2 regions of the Paenibacillus sp. FSL R7-0652 genome follow, and region 2 is predicted to be linked to the other one. Evidence: riboswitches for the same ligand, from Rfam matches in the RefSeq annotation. Region 2 holds a riboswitch; the other holds the start of a gene.

Region 1 (6,180 bases), 2.1 Mb from region 2:
GGGAACATCAAAGATAAAACACTGATTAAAGTGCGGCTGCCAAAACCCGTAAAAGGCGGGGAAAGCATTACAATCCGCACAACGTTCGAAGTGGAGCTGCCGAAAATTTTTGCCCGGATGGGCAAAACCAATGATTTTGTTATGGCAGGTCAGTGGTTCCCTAAACTCAGCGCCTACGAACCCGCAGGAAGAAGAGGGCGTACAGCAGAAGGCTGGAACCTGCATCAGTATCATGGCAATTCCGAGTTCTATGCCGACTTTGGCATCTATAGTGTTCGTATTCGGGTACCCGAAACATACAAAGTAGCCGCAACCGGATTCCCAACCCAACAGGCTGTTCTGAAAAATGGGGAGAAGGTGTACCAGTTTTATGCCGATGATGTACATGACTTCGCTTGGGCAGCCTCACCTGATTTTGTATATGCAGAGGAGCCCTTCTCAGCTCCTAACGTGCCGGGTGTGCGCATCAAGCTTTATCTCGACCCGGCACACCAGGATCTGAAGGAACGTTATCTCTTTGCCGCCAAAGCCGCATTATCCAATTACAGCAAGTGGTTCGGACCTTATCCATATGCCACCTTATCTATTGTAGTCCCGCCTAAAGCGGCAAATGGCGCTGGGGGAATGGAGTATCCAACCTTAATTACGGCCTTCGGAGCCGATGATACAACCCCAGGTTACGATCTGGAGCGAACGGTGGTGCATGAAATCGGGCATCAATACTTCTACGGCATGGTTGCGAGCAATGAATTTGAGGAGGCCTGGCTGGATGAGGGATTCACCTCATACGCAGAAGACAAACTGATGGAACAGGAATACGGGCTAATCCCGAACCTGCCTGTACAATCCGGGCTGATCACATCTCCCGCTCCATTAACACAGCCCTCCTGGAAGTTTGACTCACAGCAGCAGTATGCATCCAACGTATATACCCGGGGGAAGCTCGTACTGCTTGGCATCGAACAGCAGGTCGGAGCCAAACAAATGGAACGCATCCTTTCAACCTATGTTAAGAAATATCGCTTCAAACATCCGGCAACGGCCGATTTTCAAAAGGTAGTCGAACAAGTTACCCGGGCCTCTTGGGCCGATTATTTTGACCAATACGTTTACAGCGGCGGCATGGCCGACTTTGCCGTGGAGAGGATCAAGGTTATTCCTGTGGAAAAGGATGGGGAAACCTTGTACGAATCCTCAATTACAGTTGTCAAAAAAGGAAGTGACTTTCCGAAGGTTCCTGTTCGGATCGCTTTTGAGGATGGACATACCGTAACCAAGCAATGGGACGGCAAGGAGGATCGCATTACCTATAAACTCACGTATACCTCTCCCGTCTCCTGGGCGATAACCGATCCCTTATATGACATCGTGCTGGAGAACCGCCATATGAACAATTTCCTGAGAACTAAACTGGACGAGCAAGTCCAGTCCCGCTGGAATATGAGTGCTGCGAAACTAATTGAAGCTGTATTCGGAGGTCTGTCATGGTGAGGTGGAGACGGTGAAAGCAAAAATTCGCGAAGGCTGGTTTCTCGTCCGTCAGCATATGTTCATTGCTGCAATTTTATTTCTCTATCAGCTTGTATGGGGCTATTTTATCTACCGGTTGGTTCAGTCGGCAGTTGTTCCTCTACTGCTTCGTTATCCGACCGAGGATGCTGGAGAGCTGAGCACGCTTTTGTTCAAAATGGAAAGTCAGCTGCGTCTGTCCGGCCCTGAGGTCCAGCGTTATCTCTGGATTCTGGGAGGTATGCTGCTGCTTCGCCTGCTGATCAGCCCTCTTATTCAAGCAGGCCTGCTCTATTCCCTGCAGCATTTTAATACCGCAGAAGAACGTATTCCGTTCATCCGCGGCATCCAGAAATTGTGGAAATCGATGCTGCTGCTGCACCTCATTCGCACAATACTTATGCTGCTTCCCGCTTACTGGCTCATACCTAAACTGTATTCAATCTTCATGGACAGTTTCCATTCTATTCATCTACTGCTGCCCGGCATCCCATATGCTGCAGGATGGATCATCTACGGATGGATTGTGCACCATATGATGCTCTATATGCAGTTCGGTATCTCTGCTCCGGGAGAAGAAGGAAGTCTTCACGGAATGCTCAAAGGGCTCTGGATTGCTTTAACCCGCATCTTCACAGTGATTGGCATCATCCTGATACTCGGAATGGTGCACTTACTCATCTTTGGTGTATTCACATCTGCCTCATGGTTCTTGACCGGACTTACCGGACTGATCCTACAGCAGACATATCCGCTTGCCAGAAGCCTGCTCAGCATGTGGAAAGTATGTGCCCATTTCCGCTTATGGCAGTCCACATCGTCCCCTAATACTGACTAGATCATTTAAAAATTGTTACCATCTCATGTTAAACAATTCATCCATTGTGATGTGTAAATACGCAAACCTCGACCTTCCCCCGTCAAAGGTCGAGGTTTTTTTTGCTAATTTTACTGCTAAACGTTGCCAAAGCACCACTCCTCTGGTACAATAATCGCAGTGAGTTTTTAGTAACAACTTTGTAATCTTTAAATCCTTATTTGTAACAACTTTAAATCTAAACTTTAAAATTAAATTTTCTTTTCGTTTTTTTACAGGTGCACAACTAGCAGAGCCAAATTCCTTGCACCTGGGAAGCGGGGGAACCAGTTATGGGTGAATTGATCTTGATACAGAGGGATCATAGGGGACCTTCAACCGAATCCTTAAGCTAACCTCGCAGGCATTGGAAGGGGTATATCACTTGTTTAAGAAGAAATTGACCGCAGCAGTACTTAGCCTCACATTTGCATTATCACTTGGTGCAGGCAGCGCATTTGCAGATTCTAAGATGGATAAAGTCATCGATTCAGCAATGGGAACTACATACAAAAGCGGAGGCACAACGCTTGACGGTTTTGACTGCTCCGGTTTCACACGGTATGTATTCGACAAACTAGGTATTGATTTGGCTCGCCAATCCAGCTCTCAATATGACATGGGTGATTCCGTATCCCGCATGGAGATGAGACCTGGCGATCTGGTATTCTTCAACACAACAGGTAAAGGCGTATCTCATGTAGGTATTTTCGTAGGAGATGGCAAGTTTGCGCACTCTTCTTCTTCCAAAGGTGTAACCATCAGCTCTCTTAGCGAGAACTATTGGGCTAACCGCTACATTGGCGCTAAACGGATTATGAGCACGGACACATATGAGTCACTGGCCCTTGAGTAGGGACAAGCTGTAATCAACATGATGCTGGAACCATTAACTATACTGTAACGAAGTAGAAGCATAAATAGAACCGCCCGGTACATTCTCCGCAGGAATGTATCCGGCGGTTTTTTTGTACTTCTATCCCCCTGCAGCTGCTGCTCACATCCATCATTACATGTATGCGAACCATCAGGGTTCATTTTACTTCGTTTGTCCGTGCCCTTATGATGTTTTTACCCATCCCGTTATAATATAAACGGAATGAGCCGGACTTTTGTTTCATTTTTTTTCTGAAAATTGAAAACTTGCCAAATGAACAGCTCTTTTGTAGAGTGAACAAAGAACGGGTAACGGAAGAGAGGAGCACACACTGTTATATGAAGAATGAAGCCCCTTTGACGTTTCGTGTTGTACCGATGCAGGAAGAACACGCAGCACTTATATGCAGCTGGCAGTATGATCCGCCATACAATATTTACAGCTGGCTGCCTTGGGATCAGATGAAAGCACTGGAAGTCGAATTTGGAGATGCACGGCTGCGTCATGAGCAGTATGCGATTATCCTGGATCAACAGGATCAGGTCTATGGGTTTGCTCAATATTTTCCGCTTCAGGGTGTGACACGGATTGGCCTCGGAATGCGTCCGGAGAAGTGCGGTCAAGGACAGGGAAAAGCCTTTGTTACAGCTATCGTTCAAGAAGCCATTCGCCGTAATCCTTCTAACGAGATCGATCTTGAAGTACTTACCTGGAACAATCGCGCCATTCAGGTATATCTGAAATGCGGATTTGTCATCCAGGATACATATGAACGTCAAACCCCGACCGGCCTGATGCCCTTCCACTGCATGGTCTACGAGGGTCCGAGAGAGTAAATTGCAGATAAAATGGTCTCATTTTGTCTCTCTTTTGTGATTAGTTCAAAAAATTACCACAAAATGCTATGATGTAACGACAGCTTCCGTTATAATGATAGGGATAGTTTGGGTTAGATGATCTTTCATTCTGGAGGGGACACAAGGGATGCACAAATGGATCATGAGCGGGGTATTTTTTGCAGCATGTGCTTTAGCTATTGTTTTAATGTTTACGCTTCCAGGTAAAGAGGAAGCGGCTCAAGAAGCCAAACCGTCCATGCCTGAAGTAGCTATGGATGCCGGACAGGCTGAGACGCTGGTGAAAGCGAACTGCATCTCTTGTCACGGTGATCAGCTTCAAGGTGGGGTAGGTCCTGCACTTGCCAACATCGGCAGCAAGGATGATGTGGAGAAAATCTACTCTACCATTGTCAAAGGTAAAGGCGGCATGCCTTCTTTCAAAGGCAGACTGCAGGATGAGGAAATTGCTCACATCGCTATGTGGTTGGCAGAGAAAAAGTAAGCATTGCCGTTAAGACACGAAGACATCAAAGAGGCTCTCGTTCTCCCGGCCGGGAGGCAAGAGCCTCTTTTGCTGTTCGTTACCAGTATATCCTGAGATTATTCTGTTCTCATTTTTTCAAAGGCTTCGTTGTACTGCTCTGCTTCTTTAATGTCTACTGACGTAATGCCGCCCTCATCCCAAGATGTAAGACGCAGCGTAACCGTTGTATAATCAATAGTAATAAAAGGGTGATGATTGAATGCCTCCGAAATCGCTGCGACTTCGTCTACAAAGGCAATCCCTTTCATATAGTTAGAAAACACAAATTTGCGGACAATCCACCGTCCCTCTTCCAGTTCCCAGCCCTCAAGCCTTCCCAGATGAGCTTCGACTTCCTCTTGCGTAAAAACCATGCGTTATCTTCCTCCCCATATGATGAGACATCGCGGATCTTCATCCACATGACCATCGACACCTTTGCATGCTGCCCACACAGCCTTAAAGGCAGGCCACCGCCCTGCGGAAGCCTTTTTTCATGAGTATCATCTTACCACGTCAAAGCGCCAAAATCCATAGAATAGACAGCCAAAGCATTGAAGCATAAGGTATTGTCAACGATTCATATTTTTTAAATTAAGGGTACAAACGTCAACTCTTCTTCTCCAATTAAAATATGAATTCGGTGCTGTTCCTTATCATGGATAACAACCCCACTGCCAACCGGAATTACGGATTCCTCCCCAAGCGCATAGAACAAGTCTTCTGCAAGCGCCTCGTCTACCTCAAGCTGTTCCGGTTCTCCCAATCTGCTCCACTCTTCCTCATCCATTTCGAAGAAAACATAGCGATCCGGGATACGTCCGATCGCCGCTGTTAAATCTGTCAATATTCCTTCATAATCACGTCCATGCTTTACGCCCATTGACTTTTCACTCCTACTCACCCCATAAAGGGCGGATTTGATCTTATTATACCTGAAAATAACCCTTAAAAAAAAAGGCCCTCTGGTCGATAAATACTATACATGACCGTTTCAGTCGTTCCGGTGCCCTTGAGGGCTGCCGAACATGCAGCGGATTGCGGCGAAGCGTTCGTCCGGAAGCCCGAATTCAGCCGCTTGAAAGGATTCAATTTTATCTCATGGATGAGGTGTATGATGGAAATTTCAACGATTATTGGACTAGTTTTGGGATTGGTCTCCCTTGTACTCGGTATGTTCCTGAAGGGTGCGCCCCTAATCAACCTGGTTAATAACCCGGCAGCATACGTTATTATCTTTGTTGGTACAGCAGGGACGATTTTTATGGCGTTTCCGATGTCTGAAGTTAAAAAGATTCCGAAACTATTCGGTATCCTTTTCAAAAAGCAGCAGCTGATTGACCGCGTTTCTCTGATTGGCACATTTATGGACTGGGCTTCCACTACCCGTCGTGAAGGTTTGCTCGCACTGGAATCCAAAGTAGAAGAGATCGATGATCAATTTCTTCGTGGTGGCATGCGTATGATTATTGACGGTAATGACCAAGAGTTCGTCAGTGATGTACTGATGGAAGATATTCATGCAACCGAAGAACGACATCGAGGCGGCGCGTTGATCTTCGCTCAGGCGGGGATG
Region 2 (6,180 bases):
GTTATCCACGTAACCCATTTACCAGCTTTGTGGCCAAACAGATGTTTGTTCAGGTCTTCATATGACCGGGAACCCGTATCATGCGCAATAAGCATCATTTTAGTGCCGAGCCAGACAAAGAGCATGGTGGACAAACCGATGGTGATTGTGGCCCACTTGCCATACTGGGTAAAAAACTGCAGTATCTCCTGCCCTGTGGCGAAGCCGGCTCCGACAACGGTTCCGATGTAAGTAAATGCAATCTGCAGCACCCGGAATGCCTGTTTCATGTGTTACCCCTTTCAGGTCCCTTGATTGATTGGACATGCGGGTACCATAGTACAAGTTATGCTTGACCTATTAAAGTCATGACAGCAGCATAAGTTACAATTCTAAAATATGGATGGGATATGGACATGTGCCTGATTTCGCTTGAACTTGCAGCAGGATATATGATACTTTAAACCTCATAGGATAGGCTGGGAGGTCAAATCATGGACGTATTAAAACAACGAATTTTACAAGAAGGTGTCGTCATATCGGATCAGGTTTTGAAGCTGGACGGGCTTTTGAACCATCAAATCGATCCTGCATTAACCATGGAAATGGGACGGGAGTTTGCTGCACGGTTTCGCGAAAGCGGGGTAACCCGGGTAATTACGGTTGAATCTTCGGGGATTCCGGTTGCCTTTGCCGCAGCGCATGAATTGGGGGTTCCTTTGGTATTTGCTCGCCGCAAAAAAACGCTTCTGGCCGATCCTGACGCCTACTGCGAACGTGTACCATCCTTTACGAAAGGAATCGTAACGGACATCATGGTATCTCGCGAATACATTCATGAGAATGACCGTATTTTGTTCATTGATGATATTATTGCCAATGGAGACGCTGCCCGCGGTGTCATCAAGATTATCGAGCGTTCTGGCGCGGAACTGGTTGGATTCGGTGTTGTGGTTGAGAAGTGCTTCCAGGCTGGTGCACGTACGATTCGGGAGCAGGGCATTCCGGTGGAAGCACTTGTACGCATTCGTTCGCTGAACAATGGCACGGTGCAGTTCGACGATAATGAAATGTGACTTTTTGAAGAAAATAGGACCTAATTTTTGAACTATGGCTTTGCATGGCCGTAGATTTCCTTTATAATGGGGGTATGTTAGGGAGAGGAGGCAGCACCATGGGGAACCAACCGGCAACGGAACAATTTTTTATTGATAAGCTGGCGGAATCGAAAGTTCATTTTGAACGTGCCCTGGATTGTAAACATACGGAATTCGATGACCTTTATCCCTATATGATTGAACATCCTCAATTTTTCTGGTACAAACGCTATGTTGCCTGGTCAGAATTACTGACGATTGTAGGCTTGTGTGAAGAGTTGTCCTTCTCTTGGAAAGAACAATTTACAACGCACCAAGTGGAGTACCTTGAAGAACGTGTGATGTCCGCCAAAGTGCTAGATTTTTGGTTCGAGAAGAACGACAGCAAAGAGCACGCGCAGCGGTAACTCTCAGTCGGGACATTTTCTTCGAATGACATGACAGTCCAATACAGTCACGTGAGACCTAAATGACTTTTCATTTAGGTCTCTTTTTGTAAGGTAATTTGAATATAGGAGTTCTGGACATGATTAGTGATACAGAGTTGGATGCCTTGCGTTTATCAGGGGAGAAAGTAAGAGTTGTGCGAGATGAACTGGAGTCGAATGATGTGACAGGCATCGTCGTTGCCTGGGATGATGAGCAGGTGCTGATTCGTCGTCAGAACCGCCGTGTGGTGAAGCTGGATCGCCGTTATCGTTACCAGTTGTTCAGTGAACCTCGCCAAAGTGTTCTGAGCGAATGATTAAATGTTTGGATTTACCATCGTGGAATGGCATAATTGCGGCATAGTCGAGAGAACATAGGTACAGTGGAAAAATTCGCTGTATTTACAGCCGAAAGGATGTGCTGCAAGCCATGACATTAATGAATGATAAAGTTCATGCTTATAAGGATCAGATTGGCGCTTTAAGCGATGTACTCCCAGACGTGGTGAAATCGTACCACGAGTTTACGGGGGAGTGTTTTCAGCCCGGTGTGCTCGATGCCAAAACAAAGCAGCTGATTGCACTGGGCATCGGTTTGTTTGCCAATAATGAAGTGTGCACGTTCTATCATGTAGAAGAGGCTCGTTCCAAGGGAGCGACGGATCAGGAGATTATGGAGACTGTAGCTGTCGCTGGAGCTGTAGGGGGCGGTCATGCCTTGTCACAAGGAGCAATGCGGGTGCAGAAGGCCCTGCATTAGTTCGTTCGTTTGATCCCTTCACAAGGAAAAGAAAAGGAGACTCCGGAATGAACCGGTGTCTCCTTTTTTGTATTGCAGAATAGGGTGATCTTATAATTTTCCGATCATTTTGTTGTACATAAACTGACCTGTTACCCGTCTTGCCGTCACATAACGATCATTGAAATAAGGGTTCGAGAGCTTGGTGATGCTGACACCTTTGCTGCTGGAAGCATGTGCGAATTGACCTCCGCCAATGTATACCCCTGTATGTGAAATCCCTCTGCCGGTTGTGTTAAAAAATACCAGATCGCCTGTGCGAATTCCTGCTTTGGAAACAGGTGTCCCCGCTTTGGCCTGCTGCTGTGACGTGCGCGGCAGTTCAATGCTGTATTTATTAAAAAGATATCTCATAAACCCGGAACAATCGAAACCGGCCATCGTTGTGCCGCCCCATTTGTACGGGATGCCTGTCATATTGTTAACTACGGTATTTATTGTGCTTGCCTCAGTGGTTGTTGCCCCAGATGTAAATAGTACAGCAGCTCCAAAAATGGAGATAATCAGTTTTTTCAAAATCAATGTTCTCCCTTCGATGCCTACGGAGTTAGCTAAGGGTTCGGTAGAAGGTTCCCTATATTTCCTATGTATAAGAATAATTCACCCAAAATGGTTCCCCCGTTTTCAATCCTGAAACTCGGCAAATGAATAATTAAGTTTTTGTAACTATTTGAAACTATATTGCATAAATGCGTAATTGTCAAACCTGTTTTAACGTCTTCTTTCCGGCTCAATGTTAGCGGAATTATCGAATTTAGTCGGAATTATGTTTAAAACAGACTACTAAAGATTACAAAATAGTCATTAATGTTTCATCGGTGTAAGAATGGATAATAAACAAGTTTGTCAAGAGTTAAAAGCAATATTCCGTTCCGGTGAAATGAAGTTAATAAGCGTATGCTGCCGCATACATTGACAAAGAAAGAGATGCTGCATATGATGAGTTTATTAAATACATACAAATTTTGTATTTAAATTGCTTACAATGGGATTTATAATTCCGTTGTAAGCCAGAATGCACGGAAAATTTATGAATTGGGAGTGTGATGTTTTGTGAAAGCCAAAAAGTGGATGACGTTTGTACTCGCATGTTCCATGGTTTTTTCCACAGCAGGAATGGTCGTTCTTCCTGCAGCATCCGTATCCGCAGCTGATGCATCAGGCACAACCGCAAGTTTGTCTGATATTTTGAAAAATCAGCGCCCGGACGGAGGTTGGAGAAAAGATTACGGTCAGACATCAGGTGAATGGGCCAAATCAACGATCGATAATAAAGCTACATACTCCGAGATTAGAAGACTTGCGAAGGAATTCAAGAAAAATAAAGATCCGCGTTACTCGGCTGCAGCCATTAAGGGCATAAATTTTTTGCTTAACATGCAGTATTCCAACGGCGGCTGGCCGCAAATCTATCAAAGCTCCGGCTATCATAAGCATATTACTTACAATGATGACGCGATGATTAATGTGATGTTCATGCTCGATGAAGTTGCAGGCCGGAAAGGGGACTTTTCTTTTATCGATACTTCACTTGCGAATCGCAGTAAGAATGCGGTATCTAAAGGGGTTGACGCCATTTTGAACACGCAGGTGTCATCCGGCGGGAAATTGACGGTTTGGGGTCAGCAGCATGATTCCAGTACGCTGAGACCAGCAGGCGGAAGAAGTTACGAAGTGCCTTCGCTAACGGCTGCTGAGAGTGTAAACATCGTCAAGTTTCTGAAGACAAGACCACCCAATGCCAGAATAACGGCATCCATTAAAGGCGCTGAAGCCTGGTTTAACAAAGTGAAGATTACAGGATACCGATATGAGAGAGGGAACGGAGACAGCCGGATTATTGCGGATTCCAGCGCTTCACCAATCTGGGCTCGTTTCTATGAGCTTGGTACGGACAGACCTATTTTTGTTGGTCGTGACGGGATTGTGAAATATAAGCTGAGTGAGATCGAGAAGGAAAGAAGAGGAGGTTATGCTTGGTATGGCAGCTGGCCTTCCAAGCTGTAGTAACCTGTTTTTTGGAATCTTCTTAAGCTTGTTTTATTGAATTTACATTCTGAAGGAAGAGTATAAGAAGAGTCTAACAGGTTCGAACCAGATCTTAAGATCTGGTTCGAACCTGTTAGATGTTTTAAGTGTTGACATAATGGATCTCGCATGATATATTATTTCTTGTCGCCGATAATAATTGGTGAGACTAGAATATGCGGTCGTGGCGGAATTGGCAGACGCGCACGGTTCAGGTCCGTGTGGGCTAACCCCCCGTGGAGGTTCGAGTCCTCTCGACCGCATCAGATTAAAAAAGCTCCTTCAGGACATGTCCTGAAGGAGCTTTTTTAATCTTTTTGGTCATAAGCCAGTCATTCGATGAGGGGAGCCCGTCCTGCAGCTGCGCGATGCTCGTTCACACATCGATCCGAGCTGCTGCAGAAACGGGGCTTGGCCACTTTTTGCCATGATAGAAAGATGTAGAGCATGAAGCAGACCAATATTAGGATGAAGATTATAATGCAGCAGTAACCGTGATGTTATCAATATTGGGTCCTTCTGAACCTGTGGTTACGATTCGAAGGGTATTTGTACCTGAATTCATAGGCACTTGAATGGTTTTCTCACCCCAGGTTGACCAGCTCCCTGTTGCCTCAAAGGGTTGGTTGCTGATTACTTTGGTGCCGTTAACATAAATGTCTAGGTTTCTTGTACCACTTTCCAGAGCATAACGGAACTTGACATTTTTAGTGCCGGTAATCGTGTTGTTGATTTCATTCCATTGAATTGCGGAACCTGTATACGCGTTAAAGTTCACGTAACCGGAACCGGAGAAACCTGGGTACAGGTTCTCAATCACTGCATCGGTAAGCGTTGTTCCTGTTTCAGCCTCATAAGTGGTACCTGTGCCTACATTCCCGCCGCCACCAGTGAGGTTAGCAACAAATGTAGTCACACTCCGTGCTGGAAGCTGCGCGGTGAATGCGCCATTGGAAACGTTAATCGGTGCAAGGCTCGCCAGATTACGGCTGCTGTCCGTAACATATGAAGAAACGGTGGAAGCATTACCATTCTGCAGTACAAATCGTTGGTTTGCAGACGAAGTACCGCGGTTGATGGCTACGATCACGACTTTGTTATCGCCTTTATAGGCAGATACAAAGGTATTGGTATCCGGGTTTTTGGAAGCATCTACTCTGACATATCCAGGGCGAACAAATTTGGAGAAATGAGCCATGTTATAACCACGCTTGCTGATCGTTCCATCTTCCTTCATCGGACTATATTGTCTGCGGATATACCACCATACATAAGCTTGGAAGTCGCCTTCAACCATTGCATTGTGCATATGGTACGATACGTCCAACGCTTCTGGCCAGCGGTCAGCGGAGTTGTTGTCACTGTTTGGATAATAGACTTCTGTCATCCACAGCTCTTTACCGGCTCCTTTTTGCTTAAAGAGCGGGTATGGGAAATCTTTGAACTGCGTTCCATACGTATGAGCTCCCAAGATGTCCATATTGGCGAGTGCCTGCGGATCATTCAGGATAGGGTCAGATATATTTTTCAAGTATTGGAAAGATTCAGGGGCCATAACTTTGGTACCTTGAATACTGCCTGCATTTTCCTTCATAAAACGAAGGATTTCCTGCGGGGTCCACCACGTCCAGTCGTGAGCGTAATCCGGCTCGTTCTGCACGGAGATCGCGTACAGGTTCACGCCGTTATTTTTCATAAAGGTTACAAAGTCATTCAAATGCTGAGCATACGCACCGTATTTGTCATATCTCAGTCTCTTGGCATTGGTATCGCCGTTGCGATTGAAAGTTTCCACCATGCTGCTCGGAGGATTCCAAGGTGATGCAAATACAATCGCACCTTTCTCGAT

The links. A riboswitch is a leader RNA that binds a small molecule or an ion and turns the genes downstream of it on or off. The one in region 2 is predicted to bind cyclic di-AMP.
Region 1: it holds a riboswitch for cyclic di-AMP, as region 2 does, so the genes downstream of both, MKY97_RS00510 (C40 family peptidase) here and MKY97_RS10260 (C40 family peptidase) in region 2, are expected to answer to the same signal.

What each region holds. Positions count from the first base shown of each region.
Region 1 is NZ_CP152001.1:105,633-111,812, reverse strand. It holds gene MKY97_RS00520 (M1 family metallopeptidase) at 1-1,491, shown strand, start outside; gene MKY97_RS00515 (hypothetical protein) at 1,502-2,347, shown strand; cyclic di-AMP (ydaO/yuaA leader) riboswitch at 2,610-2,747, shown strand; gene MKY97_RS00510 (C40 family peptidase) at 2,766-3,221, shown strand; gene MKY97_RS00505 (GNAT family protein) at 3,581-4,078, shown strand; gene MKY97_RS00500 (cytochrome c) at 4,227-4,583, shown strand; gene MKY97_RS00495 (4a-hydroxytetrahydrobiopterin dehydratase) at 4,682-4,978, opposite strand; gene MKY97_RS00490 (hypothetical protein) at 5,194-5,487, opposite strand; gene motA (flagellar motor stator protein MotA) at 5,722-6,180, shown strand, end outside.
Region 2 is NZ_CP152001.1:2,223,195-2,229,374, forward strand. It holds gene MKY97_RS10235 (hypothetical protein) at 1-269, opposite strand, end outside; gene MKY97_RS10240 (xanthine phosphoribosyltransferase) at 474-1,055, shown strand; gene MKY97_RS10245 (hypothetical protein) at 1,154-1,483, shown strand; gene MKY97_RS10250 (hypothetical protein) at 1,603-1,821, shown strand; gene MKY97_RS10255 (carboxymuconolactone decarboxylase family protein) at 1,935-2,264, shown strand; gene MKY97_RS10260 (C40 family peptidase) at 2,355-2,819, opposite strand; cyclic di-AMP (ydaO/yuaA leader) riboswitch at 2,825-2,956, opposite strand; gene pelA (pectate lyase) at 3,357-4,310, shown strand; tRNA gene MKY97_RS10270 (tRNA-Leu) at 4,510-4,594, shown strand; gene MKY97_RS10275 (carbohydrate-binding protein) at 4,807-6,180, opposite strand, start outside.